DNA from 4 places in the Rahnella sp. CFA14(1/10) genome. Region 1 is predicted to be linked to each of the others. Evidence: predicted binding sites of a transcription regulator. Region 1 holds the regulator's gene; each other region holds the start of a gene.
The links. The regulator CRP, encoded in region 1, controls carbon source genes, mostly activating them, when cyclic AMP is high. The targets are predictions, from matches to a motif close to ATGTGANNNNNNTCACAT.

Region 1 (3,518 bases):
AGAGCCGCTCGAAAGCAGGTTGTGACAACCTGTCACTTCGCGAATAAATATGGTAACAATAGGCTTAATTATGCGCAGCACGGCACTACATTTTCAACCACAGAAAAGACCGCGTCACGCCAGCCTGTATCCCCTTTCTGGAGAAAAGCATTTATGTCAGCCAAACATCCTGTTATTGCCGTTACCGGTTCGAGCGGTGCAGGCACCACGACCACCAGCGTGGCGTTTCGTAAAATATTTCAACAGCTTGGCTTACGCGCTGCGGAGCTGGAAGGCGACAGTTTTCACCATTTCACCCGTCCTGAAATGGATGCGGCGATCCGTAAGGCACGCGATCTCGGGCGCCACATCAGTTATTTCGGGCCGGAAGCCAATGACTTTGGTTTGCTGGAAAAAAGCTTTATCGAATATGGCAAAACCGGCACCGGCCGTTCACGTAAGTATTTGCATACTTATGACGAAGCGGTTCCCTATAATCAGGTGCCGGGCACGTTTACGCCATGGCAGGCGTTGCCGGAACCAACGGATATCTTATTCTATGAAGGCCTGCACGGCGGTGTAGTGACAGACAAAATTGATGTCGCCGCCCAGGTCGATTTGCTGGTCGGCGTTGTGCCTATCGTTAACCTGGAGTGGATCCAGAAACTGGTGCGCGATACCGGGGAGCGTGGCCATTCACGTGAAGCAGTGATGGATTCCGTCGTGCGTTCGATGGATGATTATATCAGCTACATTACGCCGCAGTTTTCCCGCACCCACATCAACTTCCAGCGTGTGCCGACTATCGACACCTCAAACCCGTTCGCAGCAAAAGCCATTCCGTCACTGGATGAAAGCTTTGTGGTGATCCATTTCCAGGGACTGGACGACATCGATTTCCCCTATCTGCTGGCAATGTTGCAGGGGTCATTTATCTCGCACATCAAAACGCTGGTGGTACCAGGTGGGAAAATGGGGCTGGCAATGGAGCTGATCATGGCGCCACTGGTGCAGCGCCTGATGGAAGGTAAGAAAATCGAGTAAACTTTATTCCGCTGCAATCACTTCAAAGCTGTGGGTGATGGTGGCCGCTTTACCCAACATCAGAGACACTGAACAGTATTTTTCGGCAGAAAGGCTGACCGCACGTTCAACAATCTTATCGGTCAGATCCTTACCGGTGACGATAAAATGCAGATTGATATGCGTGAACAGACGCGGCGCTTCTTCGCGGCGTTGTGAAGTCAGCTTCACTTCACAATCACGCACGTCATTACGGCCTTTCTGTAAAATAGATACCACGTCAATTGCACTGCAGCCGCCTGCGGACATCAGTAACATTTCCATCGGGCTTGGGGCTTTATCGCCCGCGTTACCATCCATTGAAATCTGATGACCCGACGCTGACTCACCTAAAAAGGTCAGCCCTTCAACCCATTTGACACGTGCGTGCATGAACTATTCTCCCGGTGAATAAACTTTTAGAAATCTGCTCTCAGAGTACCCTTTAGACCAAAATCTGGCAACGTAACCCGATCGCCATCATGCTGAAGCGAGACAACAGAAGACAGCATCTCAAACCTGTGCTACAAACAAAGCCGAAACATACTTTCCAGTAAATTGCGGTGACGGTTTTTGCGGTTTAAGAACAGAACCCACGGTGTTAACAGCAATAAACAGGCTGTTGCACTCCGACATCCGCTTGCAGCATTTCTGGGGAGTTATATGCTGAAAGGGCGCTTTGGATTTGAAGTGCCATACAGGGAACTCTGAGCCCTGTGATTTTGGGCAGCGATAACAACAGAGGATAATAGCTAATGGTTCTCGGCAAGCCACAAACAGACCCGACTCTTGAATGGTTCCTGTCTCACTGTCATATACATAAGTATCCTTCTAAAAGTACGCTGATTCACCAGGGTGAAAAAGCCGAAACGCTTTACTACATCGTGAAAGGGTCAGTTGCTGTCCTGATTAAAGATGAAGAAGGCAAGGAAATGATACTGTCCTACCTTAACCAAGGTGACTTCATCGGTGAGCTGGGACTCTTCGAAGAAGGTCAGGAACGTAGTGCCTGGGTACGTGCTAAAACTGCCTGTGAAGTGGCTGAAATTTCGTATAAAAAGTTCCGCCAGCTGATTCAGGTTAACCCGGATATTCTGATGCGTCTCTCCGCGCAGATGGCCAACCGTCTGCAAGTGACGTCAGAGAAAGTCGGCAACCTTGCCTTCCTCGACGTAACCGGTCGTATCGCTCAAACGTTGCTCAACCTGGCTAAACAGCCTGATGCAATGACCCATCCGGACGGGATGCAAATCAAGATTACCCGTCAGGAAATTGGCCAAATCGTCGGTTGTTCACGTGAAACAGTCGGACGAATCCTCAAAATGCTGGAAGATCAGAGCCTGATCTCCGCACACGGGAAAACGATTGTCGTTTACGGCACACGTTAATCCCTCGAAAATTGGCGCGGCAGAATACTGTCGCGCCTTTTTTATGGGCTAAGCTTTACCCATGACGTTATGGCGAAAACTGTTTTACCATCCTGAAGTGAATTACGCGCTGCGCCAGACGCTGGTGTTGTGCCTGCCTGTTGGCATTTGCTGGCTGTTTGGCAACTTGCAAATGGGTCTGCTGTTTTCCCTCTGCCCGGCCTGCTGTAACATCGCCGGTCTGGATACCCCGCACAAACGCTTTTTCAAACGTCTGATCGTCGGCGGTTCACTGTTTGCCGTGAGCAGCATTCTGCTGCAACTGATGCTGGAAAACTGGCACGTTCCGCTGCCGCTGATCATGCTATCGCTGGCGTTATTGCTCGGCGTTACCGGTGAAATCAGCCCGTTACATGCGCGCCTGTTACCCGGCGCGCTGGTAGCCACTATTTTCACACTGAGTATGGTCGGCGTGCGCCCGATGTGGCAGGCACCGGTGCTGTTCGCAGCAGGCACAGCCTGGTACGGGGTGTTTAACTGGGTGTGGTTTCGTATTTCGCAAGAACAGCCTATGCGCGAAACGCTCAGCCAGCTTTATCTGCAACTCGCGGATTATTTCGAGGCCAAGTACAGTCTGCTGACGCAACATACCGATCCCGAGACGGCGTTGCCGCCATTACTTACCCGTCAGCAGCAGGTTATCGACCTGATTGCCCTGCTTTATCAGCAATTACACATGCTGCCACAACACGGACATCATCATCACCATAAGCGACTGTTTCAGCTTTTTCAGGTTGCTCTCGATTTGCAGGAGCACATTACCGTCAGCCTGCATCAGCCGGAGGAAGTACAGAAACTGGTTGAGGAAAGCCATGCAGAAGCGGTAATCCGCCGCAATGCGCAGGTGATTTCCACCCGTCTTCGGGTGATTGCCGGCGATATTCTTTATCACCGTTTATCTGAGCGCTTTACCATGGCCAATGAGCTGGCTGCGCTGGAGAAAATCGCCGCGCGTAACCCGGACAATCCGGTTGGCCAGTTTTGTTATTACCATTTCAGCCGCATTGCGCGCCTGCTGCGGACCCAGCGCCCGTTATACCGGCGCGATCT
Region 2 (3,518 bases), 230 kb from region 1:
TGGGTCATTTACGGACTCCATCTGGTGAGTGTGAAATCAGTGTGCGCCTGAATTGGAAAGGGAAGAATGCCAAAAACGGACAGGATACTGACCGGGGCGGACGACCTGCGCCATCTGCCCCGGTTCAACTTTTTGATCAACGCTTCTGGCCGGCGCGCCAGTGGTGATAATCGATGTGATCAGCCTGGAAATTGGTGGTTTCAGCATCGCCGGTCAGGCGGTATGCCAGCTGGAAGGCGAAGTCAAACGCCAGCCCTAATCCTTTTCCGCTGAGCAAGTTACCGTCTTCCACAAAGGACTCATTGACGTAAACGCCGTCTTTCACGTCCTGGTATAAATCGCCGGAACAGACGTAACGACGGCCTTTCAGCAGACCGTTCCCGCCCAGCACACGCGCGGCAGCGGAGCACAGCGGGCAGATCAGTTTACCGGCGTCGTCGTGACGTCGGACAAATTCCACCACCGCTTTACTGGCCGCCAGCGCCACTGAGCCTTCCGGTCCGCCGGGCATTACCACAGCATCGAATAAGCGGTCGCCCTGCGCGGACAGCAGTTCGTTGGCCTGCATCTGAATGCCGTGATACGTGCGCAGCGTCAGGCTTTCCTGGCAGGCCAGCGTGGTGACCTGAATCTCCAGCCGCTCAAGAATATCGAGCACAATCACCGCTTCGCCTTCTTCAAATCCGTTAGCCAGCAGCAGCGCGACCTGCTTTTTCGCCTTGTCCTTTACCATAATGCAAATGTCCTCTGAGGATAAAAATCAGAGGACATCATAAAATGAAACGGTGTTTTGATATTGTGACTGGTATTGCAGACCGGGCTAGAAGACCAGCTGCACTTTTGACGCTTTGGATTTATCCAGGGCGTATTCCAGCGCTTCCACCAGACTTTCCTGCGGGAATTCTGCTGACAGCAATGGCATCGGATCGACGGTTCTATTCGCCAGCCATTCGACGGCGGTATTGAATTCCTCTGTGAAACGGAAACTGCCGACCCAGTTAATTTCTTTGGCAATCAGCGACATCAGCGGGAATTCATTCACTACCGGCCCCATGCCAACCTGCACCAGGGTGCCGCGTGCGCGGGTCACTTCCAGACAACGGCGGATGGAAGACGGATGGCCGGAGGCATCGAAGGAGACATCGAAAAAGCCTTTCTCTGCCTGATATTCGCTGAAATCACCTTGTGCAGCGTCCAGTGCTTTATTTGCGCCAACTGCCAGTGCCAGCGTACGGCAACGTTCGCTCGGGTCGGTCACCACGATTTGCGCCGCGCCTTTGGCTTTTGCTGCCAGCACGATTAAGCAGCCAATCGGACCTACGCCGGAAACAAACACGGTTTTACCATGAATATCGCCCGCCTGGTTTACGGCATGAATGGCGACGGCCAGCGGTTCTGCGAACACCATCAGGCGGTCACTGACCTGATTGTCGTAAGGAATGCACTGGTCGCTGTCGACGATTTTATACTGCGTGAACGCGCCGTTGATGTGCGGGAAATACATCGCGCTGCCGAAAAATTTCATGGTGGTGCACTGGTTTTCGTCACCGGACAGACAATACTTGCAGGCTTTGCACGGCTTACTCGGGTTCAGCGCCACTTTCTGACCGGGCTGCAAACGCGGGTTATCCGATTTATCCACCACACCGACCACTTCATGGCCAAGTACCATCGCCTCGCGCACTCTGAAATCACCGACAGCGCCGTGTTCGTAATAATGCAGATCCGAACCGCAGATGCCGCCGCGGGTGATTTTCACCAGCGTGCCCTGGCCGGTATAGCTGAGGGTCTGGTGGATCACCGAGACGTCTTTTTTCCCGGTCACGACGCAGGATTGTGTGGCAATAGTCATGGGATTCTCGCTCTTTAAAGGGCCTGATTGCGCCCAGTAAAGAGGGTTTACCGGTCAGAAAATGTGATCGACGTCACCTTGTGCCGTGTTACGAAAACCTGTTACCCATAACTTGAACGGACTCAACTTTTCCCGGCGGATTTATCACGATTTCGCGCCGGCATGCTGAGGATCAGATGAGTTATCACACCGCCCGCCAGACCCCAGAATGCCGAACCGACACCCAGCAGCGTGACACCGGAAGCCGTGATCAGAAACGTAATGATTGCCGCGTCGCGCTGACGCTCGTTTTCCAGCGCGCGGTACAGGCTGCCTGCAATGGTGCCGAGCAACGCCAGCCCGGCGATGGTGTGGATCAGCGCCTGTGGCAGGGCGGTAAAGACCATGCCGATGGAGCCGCCAAACACGCCCGCAATCAGATAGAAAACGCCAGCCGAGACGGCCGCCATATAGCGTTTTTTAGGATCGGGATGAATGTCCTCGCCCATACAAATCGCGGCGGTAATGGCGGCGATACAGATGGTAAAACCGCCGAACGGCGCTAAAACTAACGCAGTCAGCGCCGTCCAGGAAATCAGGGGCGAAACAGGCAGATGATAGCCGTGCGCTTTCAGTGTGGCGATGCCCGGCGCATTCTGTGAGGCCATGGTCACCACAAAAAACGGAATGCCGATGCCGATAATTGAGGAAAGCGTGAAATGCGGCATCACAAACGCCGGTGCGGCGAAGGTCAGCGTCTGGCCGTGCAGCGCAATATCACCCTGTAATCCGGCGACGATCAGCCCGGCGGCCAGTGCGAGCACCACCGCATAGCGCGGCAGGGCGCGCTTTGCCAGCAGATACACCAGACACATGGTGCCTGCAAGGGCGAAATTGCTTTGCAGTGAGGTAAAGGCGTCCAGCCCGAAGCGCAGCAGAATGCCGCCGAGCATCGCCGCTGACAGCGCCTGCGGGATGTAATGCATCAGTCGGGCGAATAAGCCGGTCACGCCGCACAGCAGGATCAGCCCGGTGGCAAAGACAAATACGCCAATGGCTTCGTTAAGTGAGGTGCCGGGCAGGCTGGTGACCAGCAGCGCCGCGCCGGGTGTCGACCAGGCCGTCACCACCGGTGTGCGGTAATACAGTGATAGCCCGATGCTGGTGACCCCCATGCCCAGACCCAGCATACTCAGCCAGCCGCCAATTTGTCCCGCGCTGGCCCCTGCCGCTTCCGCTGCCTGAAAGATAATCGCTGCGGAGCTGGTATAACCGACTAAAACCGCAACAAATCCGGCGATTACCGCCGAAAATGTCAAATCCTGCGGACTGAAACGCGAGGCCATAGGTGAAATTCCTTCTGGTTACCGCTTGCTGGCGGTATGCTGTTGTGCGTTATAGCGTACATCGGATGCGCTCAAAATATCATTGTGCGTTATAGCGCACAACCATGATCGCTAAAAATGATTGCCAGAGGAGTCAGGATGCAGGAGCTCACCCGCCATATTGGCAGCCAGCTGAAAGCCGTTCGCAGCGAACGTGGCTGGAGTCTCAGCCAGACGGCAGAACACACCGGTGTCAGCAAGGCAATGCTGGGGCAAATTGAACGCGGCGAATCCAGCCCGACCGTTGCGACGCTATGGAAAATCGCCAGTGGCCTGAATGTTTCGTTCTCGGAGTTTCTTGA
Region 3 (3,518 bases), on a different contig from region 1:
AGTGGCCGACAAAGATATTCTCGGTGACAGAAAGTTCGTCAAACAGTACGGTTTCCTGATGGATAGCGGTGATGCCAACTTTGTGGGCGGATTCGGGATTCGGCAGTTTTATCGGAATAGCTTTATAGTGCAACTCCCCTTCCTCCGGCTGATAAATGCCGGTCATGACTTTCACCAGCGTTGATTTTCCCGCGCCGTTTTCGCCAATCAGGGCGGTTACTTTACCCGGATACAAATCCACGTGAACGTTATTTAACGCCCTGACACCCGGAAAGACTTTGCTGATGCCCTGCAATGACAACAGCGGTGTCGCTGAATCACTCATGTTGTTTCCCCAGTCTGACTAAGTACAACAAAACGGCTGACCGGTAATCCGGCCAGCCGCGTTCAGGATCAGAAGATTTTAGAGAATTTATCGATATTACTGGCGTCGTAGACAAAGGGTTCAGCCATAGCACCGCTGCCGTCTGCATCAAGTTTCACTTTACCTAAACGGCCCATGCTGGCTTCCGTCTTAGTGGCGGTGCCTTTCACCAAATCATCAGCCAGATAGGTGGCGGCGTAACCCAGATCTATCGGGTTCCAGATGGCAAAACTTTTCGTTGCACCGGATTTCACTGCGCCTGCCATTTCAGACGGCAGCCCGAGTCCTGTTACGTAAACCTTACCGATTTTGCCCTGATCTTTGACCGCCTGCGCCGCTGCCACGATACCCACGGATGAAGGGGAAATAATCACTTTCAGATCCGGATAGGATTTCAACAGACCAATGGTTTCGCGGTAGCTTTTATCTGACAAATCATCACCATAAGCGACGGTCACCAGATTCACCGAAGGGTATTTCGGCAGCACTTTTTTCATTTCCGCAATCCACAGATTCTGGTTGGTGGAGGTAGGGGTTGCGCTCAGGATCGCGACATCACCTTTCTCCACATTCAGCGCTTTCAGCGCGTCGGCAGCCAGTTTGACGTTGGTTTCACCAATCAATGCATTGTTGGAGGGATTGAGATGGATCTGGCGGCCATCTTTGGCGACACCGGAATCCCAGGACACCACTTTAATGCCGCGCTGCATGGCTTTTTTCAGCACCGGCACCAGTGCATCGGGGTCATTGGCCGAGACGGCGATGGCGTCGACGCCCTGCGCAATCAGGCCATTTAGCACTTCGATTTGCGCTTCGGCGGTGGTCGTTGTCGGGCCGGTATAGATTACTTTTACATCACCCAGTTCTTTGGCAGCCTGCTGAGCGCCGACGTTTGCTGCTTCAAAAAAACCGTTGCCCAGCGACTTTGCCACCAGTGCAATTTTCACTTCTGCCGATGCCGCGCCTGCCAGCAGAATACTGCCCGCCATCAGGGTGAGGCTCAGTACGTGTTTTAATTTCATTGTTTGTACTCCGCATAAAGTTTAACGACTAAAAAATTGCCGACGCGCCAGGCGCATGATCACGACTCTAGGAGGTTGCTGACAGGCTCACCTTTCCGCGAGTGCCAGTTCAGCGCGAACTATGGCAAAGATGCAAAGGTTTAAGCGAACAACCTCACAATTTGATAACAATCTTGTTTCGGTCATGCCAAACGGTCAGAAAAACACACATTACCGGTCTTAGAAAACCGCACTGAAATTGGGCATAAAGCTACGCAGGGTGCCGGATTGCAAAGGATTTAATAAGGAAGGGAATGTTTTGTTCAAAAGCGGCTGGCGGATCACAGTTTCAACCCGATGGACACTCCGGCGCCGACTAAGATATTACGATAATGTTAATAAGGAGTCGGAAATGACCGTGTTACGCAGTAGTGAGTATTTTCTCTCAGGAGATTTCCCGGTCGCTATTGAACCCCGTTATCCGCAGGAAACCTTTCCTGAACATCATCATCAGGATTTCAATGAAATTGTGCTGGTTGAGCATGGCACCGGCACGCACGTTTTTAATGATCAGCCGCTGATCCTGAGTTCGGGCAGTGTGTGTTTTGTACGCCACTGCGACCATCATCTCTATGAAGATACCGACCACCTGCATCTGACCAACGTGCTGTATCGCAGCCCGAATGCGTTTCGTTTTCTCAACGGCGTCGGTGATTTACTGCCGCAGGAAGTGGACGGGGTCTATCCTGCGCACTGGCGCATCAGTCCGAATCAGATAATCCAGGCTAAAATGCTGATTGATTTGCTGGCGCGATCCCCTGCTATGCAATCTCCGCAATCGCAGGCGCAGCAGGAATTATATTTTATGCAGCTGTTATTGTTACTGCGCAAAGGCAGCCGTGAGGTGGGTTATCGCGGGCAGGGCGGTGATCTGAACAATCTGCTGGACTGGTTGAATGAGCATTACAACGAGGACGTCGACTGGCCTGAACTGGCTGCGCGGTTCTCAATGTCGCTGCGCACCTTGCATCGCCAGATGAAACAGCAAACCGGCTGCACACCGCTCAATTACCTCAACCGCCTGCGTCTGCTCAATGCGCGTAACATGCTGCGTTTCAGCGACAGCCCGATAACCGAGATTGCGCACAACTGCGGTTTCTGTGATAGCAATTATTTCTCCACATTGTTTAAACGCGAATTTGGTTATGCCCCCCGAAGTGTGCGCCAGTAGCCCCGTAATTTGCAAAAATGTTATGTCAGTCAGTCCGACCATGACATTTTTGCCATTTCTCAAAATTAAATGGCAACCACGGAAAGGTAATGACTCCCCGGATAGAACAGGCTGTTAAAACTTCACAAAAAAGAGCTTTTTTATTAACAATTCGTTCATCACCTCTATCCGTATTTGGAGACGCTACATGAGCACAGTTCAGAAACGTATGTACATCAACGGCGAGTTCGTCGAAAACACGGGCGGTAAATGGATTGACGTTGTGAATCCGGCGACAGAACACGTGATTTCGCAGATCCCCGAAGGGTCGGCTGAAGATGCTAAAAAAGCCATTGATGCGGCCGAAGCGGCGCAACCGGGCTGGGAAGCCTTGCCTGCAGTAGAACGCGGCGTGTGGCTGCATAAAATCGCCGACGGTATCCGTGAGCGCGAAGCCGAACTGACTGAAACCATTATTGCGGAGGGCGGTAAAACCTACGGCCTGGCGCAAACCGAAGTGCTGTTCACCGCCGATTATCTTGACTACATGGCGGAATGGGCCCGTCGCTATGAAGGGGAAATCATTCAGAGCGACCGGCCAAATGAAAACATCTTTGTGTTCCGCAAAGCCATCGGCGTGACCACCGGTATTTTGCCGTGGAACTTCCCGTTCTTCCTGATCGCCCGTAAAGCAGCACCGGCGCTGATCACGGGTAACACCATCGTGATCAAACCGAGTGAAATCACGCCAAACAATGCGGTGATCTTCGCGGAAATTATTCACAAAATTGGTCTGCCAAAAGGTGTACTGAATATTGTCACCGGCTACGGTCCGACAGTCGGGCAGGAACTGGCGGCGAATCCGAAAGTCGGCATGGTCAGCCTGACCGGCAGCGTAGCAGCAGGCATCGCCACCATGACCGCAGCGGCGCAGAATGTCACC
Region 4 (3,518 bases), 340 kb from region 1:
AAATCGCCGACAGCCTGCTGTTCGTCGGCATGCTTAAGGCGCCCGCCGGTGTGACTGAAATAGCGCAACGCGGTCAGTGACATGTTTTCTTTCACAGACATACCGAGCACCAAACCATCGCGCTTACGGTCTTCAGAAATGTAAACAATACCGTTTGCCAACCCGTCTTGCGGAGAGTGAGTCACCACTTCGCGGCCATCTAGCGCCACATAACCACTTTTACGCGGTAGCGCGCCGTAGAGAATTTTCATCAGTTCGGTACGGCCGGCACCCATCAAACCGGAAACCCCCAGGATTTCGCCGCTGTACAGATCAAAGCTGATGTTGTTCACTCCCGGTCCGCTGATATCACGCACCTGCAGGCGCAGCGCACCGCGTTCATGATTAATACGCGGGTATTGTTCCTCCAGACGGCGACCCACCATCATTTCAATCAACGTGTCTTCTTCCAGTTCGCTGACCGGACGCTCTGCAATGAACTGCCCGTCACGAAATACCGTCACGTCGTCGCAGATTTCGAAGATTTCTTTCATGCGGTGTGAGATATACACCACGCCACAGCCGGCAGCTTTCAGTTCGCGTATAACGCTAAATAAAGAAGCGGTTTCAGTATCGGTCAGGGCATCGGTCGGCTCATCCATGATGATGACTTTGGATTCAAAGCTAAGCACCTTAGCTATTTCGACCATTTGCTGGTCGCCGATGGATAAATCCCCCACCAGCCGGTCACTTTTGTAACGCAGATTCAGGCGCGCCAGCAGTTTATCGGCTTCGGCATACATCTTCTTCCAGTTGATACGGCCAAAACCGTTTACAAACTCACGGCCAAGGAAGATGTTTTCAGCAATAGTCAGTTGAGGGATCAGATTTAATTCCTGATGGATAATCCCGATCCCGGCTTCCTGCGATGCTTTCGGACCGTTGAACGTCGCTTCCTTACCCAGAAAACGTACTGAGCCGGCATCTTTTTGATAGATGCCGGTCAGCACTTTCATCATGGTGGACTTGCCCGCGCCGTTTTCCCCCACCAACGCCATCACTCGTCCCGGATAGACGCTGAGCGCCGCGCCGGAAAGGGCTTTCACGCCGGGAAAGGCTTTATCAATGCCTGTCAGTTGCAGCAAAGGTTGCATAAAAGCCTCAGAAGGTTACGCCGGCACACAGAATAATGTTCGCATAAGGCGAACATTCCCCGCTGCGGATCACAGCCCGACTTTTTTCGCTTTGCGCTTTGAATGCCTCATGGCTGACGTAATCCAAAGCAATGGTGTTTCCCTGGTGTTGTTCGAGTTGTGTCAATTGGGCGAGCAACGCTTCATGGAGTTGAGGATTTTTAGTCTGGATTTCCTCGGCGAGGATAGCCCGCTCAACCTGCATCTCGTGTGTCACTACCTCTAAGACTTGTAAAAAGGTGGGGACTCCCTGGGTTAATGCCAGATCGATGCGTTGGCAAGCTGCTGGCACCGGAAGACCGGCATCGCCAATAACCAGCTGATCGGTGTGGCCTAACCGGGCAATAACATGTGAGATTTCGGCATTTAACAGCGGTGACTTCTTCATTGTGAACTCCTACAGCGAAACGTTTCGCTCATTGAAGAGTTTATAAAGATTAGCGGACATGGCAACGAGCTAGTGATGGAATTGTGATCAGCGTCGAAACGTTTCGCTGACTGATTCGGAAACAACGTGGAAATTTGAGTTATCGTTTAAGAAAGGCAGGAGCAGAAATAAAACAGGGTACCCGAAGGTACCCTTTGAGCGGCAGAAATGGGGATCAGATTTCCACCTGCGTGCCGAGTTCGATCACCCGGTTAGGCGGAATTTCAAACTGATCGGGCGCACGCAGGGCATTGCGGCTGAGCGCCATAAAGAGTTTCCCACGGAAGTACAGATACCACGGGCGCTTGGTCAGGATCAGCGATTCATGCGACATGAAGAATGACGTTTCCATCATCCGGCACGGTAATCCTTCCAGACCACAGCGATGGAATACTTCTTCCACGTTCGGCGTTTCTTTAAACCCGTAACTGGCTACTACACGCCAGAACGTCGGTGACAGCTGCTCGATGGTGACACGCCGGACATTATGCACATAAGGCGCATCTTCCGTGCGCAGCGTCAGCAGAACCACGCGCTCATGCAATACTTTGTTGTGTTTGAGGTTGTGCAGCAATGCAAACGGAATGACGTTGATGGCGCGAGACATATACACAGCCGTTCCCGGAACACGCACCGGCGGAGATTTTTCCAGAGAGGCGATCATCGCCTCCAGGGAATTCCCATGCTCGTTCATACGGCGCATAAGGCGGAAGCGTTCGCTCTTCCAGGTGGTCATCACGATGAACATGCACAAACCCAGCGTCAGTGGCAACCAGCCACCGGAGAACAGTTTGGTGGCATTCGCCGCGAACAGCGGGATATCCATAAACAGCAGACCGATCAGTAAAAGTCCGACCAGGAAGGGTTTCCAGTGCCAGTTTTTAAGCGCAACCGTACAGGAAAGTATGCTGGTCAGCACCATCGTACCGGTCACGGCAATACCATAAGCCGCCGCCAGATTGCTCGAATGCTCGAAGCTGGCGATAACAATAACCACCGCAAAATAAAGCAGCCAGTTGATAGCCGGAATGTAAATCTGGCCTGCTTCCATTTCTGACGTATGGATAATGCGCATTGGCGGTAAATAGCCCAAACGTACAGCCTGGCGGGTCAGGGAAAACACGCCCGAAATAACTGCCTGGGAGGCGATAATGGTCGCGAGTGTTGCCAGAATCAGTAACGGGATTAATGCCCAGTCAGGCGCCAGCAGGAAGAACGGGTTCTTAATCGATTCCGGTTTTTTCAGCAATAATGCGCCCTGACCGAAATAGTTCAGCACCAGAGAAGGCAGTACCACGGTGAACCAGGCCAGACGGATAGGGAATTTCCCGAAGTGGCCCATATCGGCATATAACGCTTCAACACCGGTAATCGACAGAACCACTGCACCGAGCGCCAGGAAGGAGAACGACTTATGCTCGATAAAGAAGTTAACTGCCCACATAGGGTTCATGGCGCGCAGCACTTCAGGATTCTGCATAATACTGTTGACGCCAAGCACCGCCAGCGTCAGGAACCACAGCAACATTACCGGTGCAAACAGTTTGCCCACGATGCCGGTACCATGCTTCTGAATAATGAAAAGCAGCGTCAGAACAGTAATAGAAAGAGGAACGATATAAGGATCGAGCGAAGGGGCTGCGATTTCCAGACCTTCCATTGCGGAAAGTACTGAAATAGCCGGAGTGATCACCACTTCACCATAGAAGAAGCTTCCCCCGATCAGGCCGAGAATGACCAGAACGGCAGTGGTTCGCGCCGACGTGTTTCTGCCTGCCAGAGACATCAGCGTCAGAATACCCCCTTCGCCTGCGTTGTCCGCCCGCATCACATAAGTGAGGTACTTGAGCGAAACAATGAGGATTAACATCCAAAAAATCAGAGAAAGAAAGCCAAAAACGACGCTGGGTTCAACGTTA

Region 2: idnD (L-idonate 5-dehydrogenase) is a predicted target of CRP. The motif match lies at 1,914-1,931, and genes of this name have one in related genera.
Region 3: rhaS (rhamnose ABC transporter substrate-binding protein) is a predicted target of CRP. The motif match lies at 1,529-1,546, and genes of this name have one in related genera.
Region 4: rbsD (D-ribose pyranase) is a predicted target of CRP. The motif match lies at 1,642-1,659, and genes of this name have one in related genera.

Annotation. Positions count from the first base shown of each region.
Region 1 covers NZ_SEWS01000006.1:14,591-18,108, forward strand. The annotation lists gene EVX52_RS13070 (YheU family protein) at 1-2, shown strand, start outside; gene EVX52_RS13075 (phosphoribulokinase) at 154-1,023, shown strand; gene EVX52_RS13080 (OsmC family protein) at 1,027-1,434, opposite strand; gene crp (cAMP-activated global transcriptional regulator CRP) at 1,797-2,429, shown strand; gene EVX52_RS13090 (YccS/YhfK family putative transporter) at 2,491-3,518, shown strand, end outside.
Region 2 covers NZ_SEWS01000006.1:242,935-246,452, reverse strand. The annotation lists partial or broken gene EVX52_RS14085 (isochorismatase family protein) at 1-8, opposite strand, end outside; gene EVX52_RS14080 (DJ-1/PfpI family protein) at 137-733, opposite strand; gene idnD (L-idonate 5-dehydrogenase) at 821-1,852, opposite strand; gene EVX52_RS14070 (benzoate/H(+) symporter BenE family transporter) at 1,975-3,177, opposite strand; gene EVX52_RS14065 (helix-turn-helix domain-containing protein) at 3,316-3,518, shown strand, end outside.
Region 3 covers NZ_SEWS01000003.1:469,082-472,599, forward strand. The annotation lists gene EVX52_RS08795 (sugar ABC transporter ATP-binding protein) at 1-325, opposite strand, end outside; gene rhaS (rhamnose ABC transporter substrate-binding protein) at 394-1,386, opposite strand; gene rhaS (HTH-type transcriptional activator RhaS) at 1,778-2,596, shown strand; gene aldA (aldehyde dehydrogenase) at 2,784-3,518, shown strand, end outside.
Region 4 covers NZ_SEWS01000006.1:351,719-355,236, reverse strand. The annotation lists gene rbsA (ribose ABC transporter ATP-binding protein RbsA) at 1-1,133, opposite strand, end outside; gene rbsD (D-ribose pyranase) at 1,141-1,560, opposite strand; gene kup (low affinity potassium transporter Kup) at 1,775-3,518, opposite strand, start outside.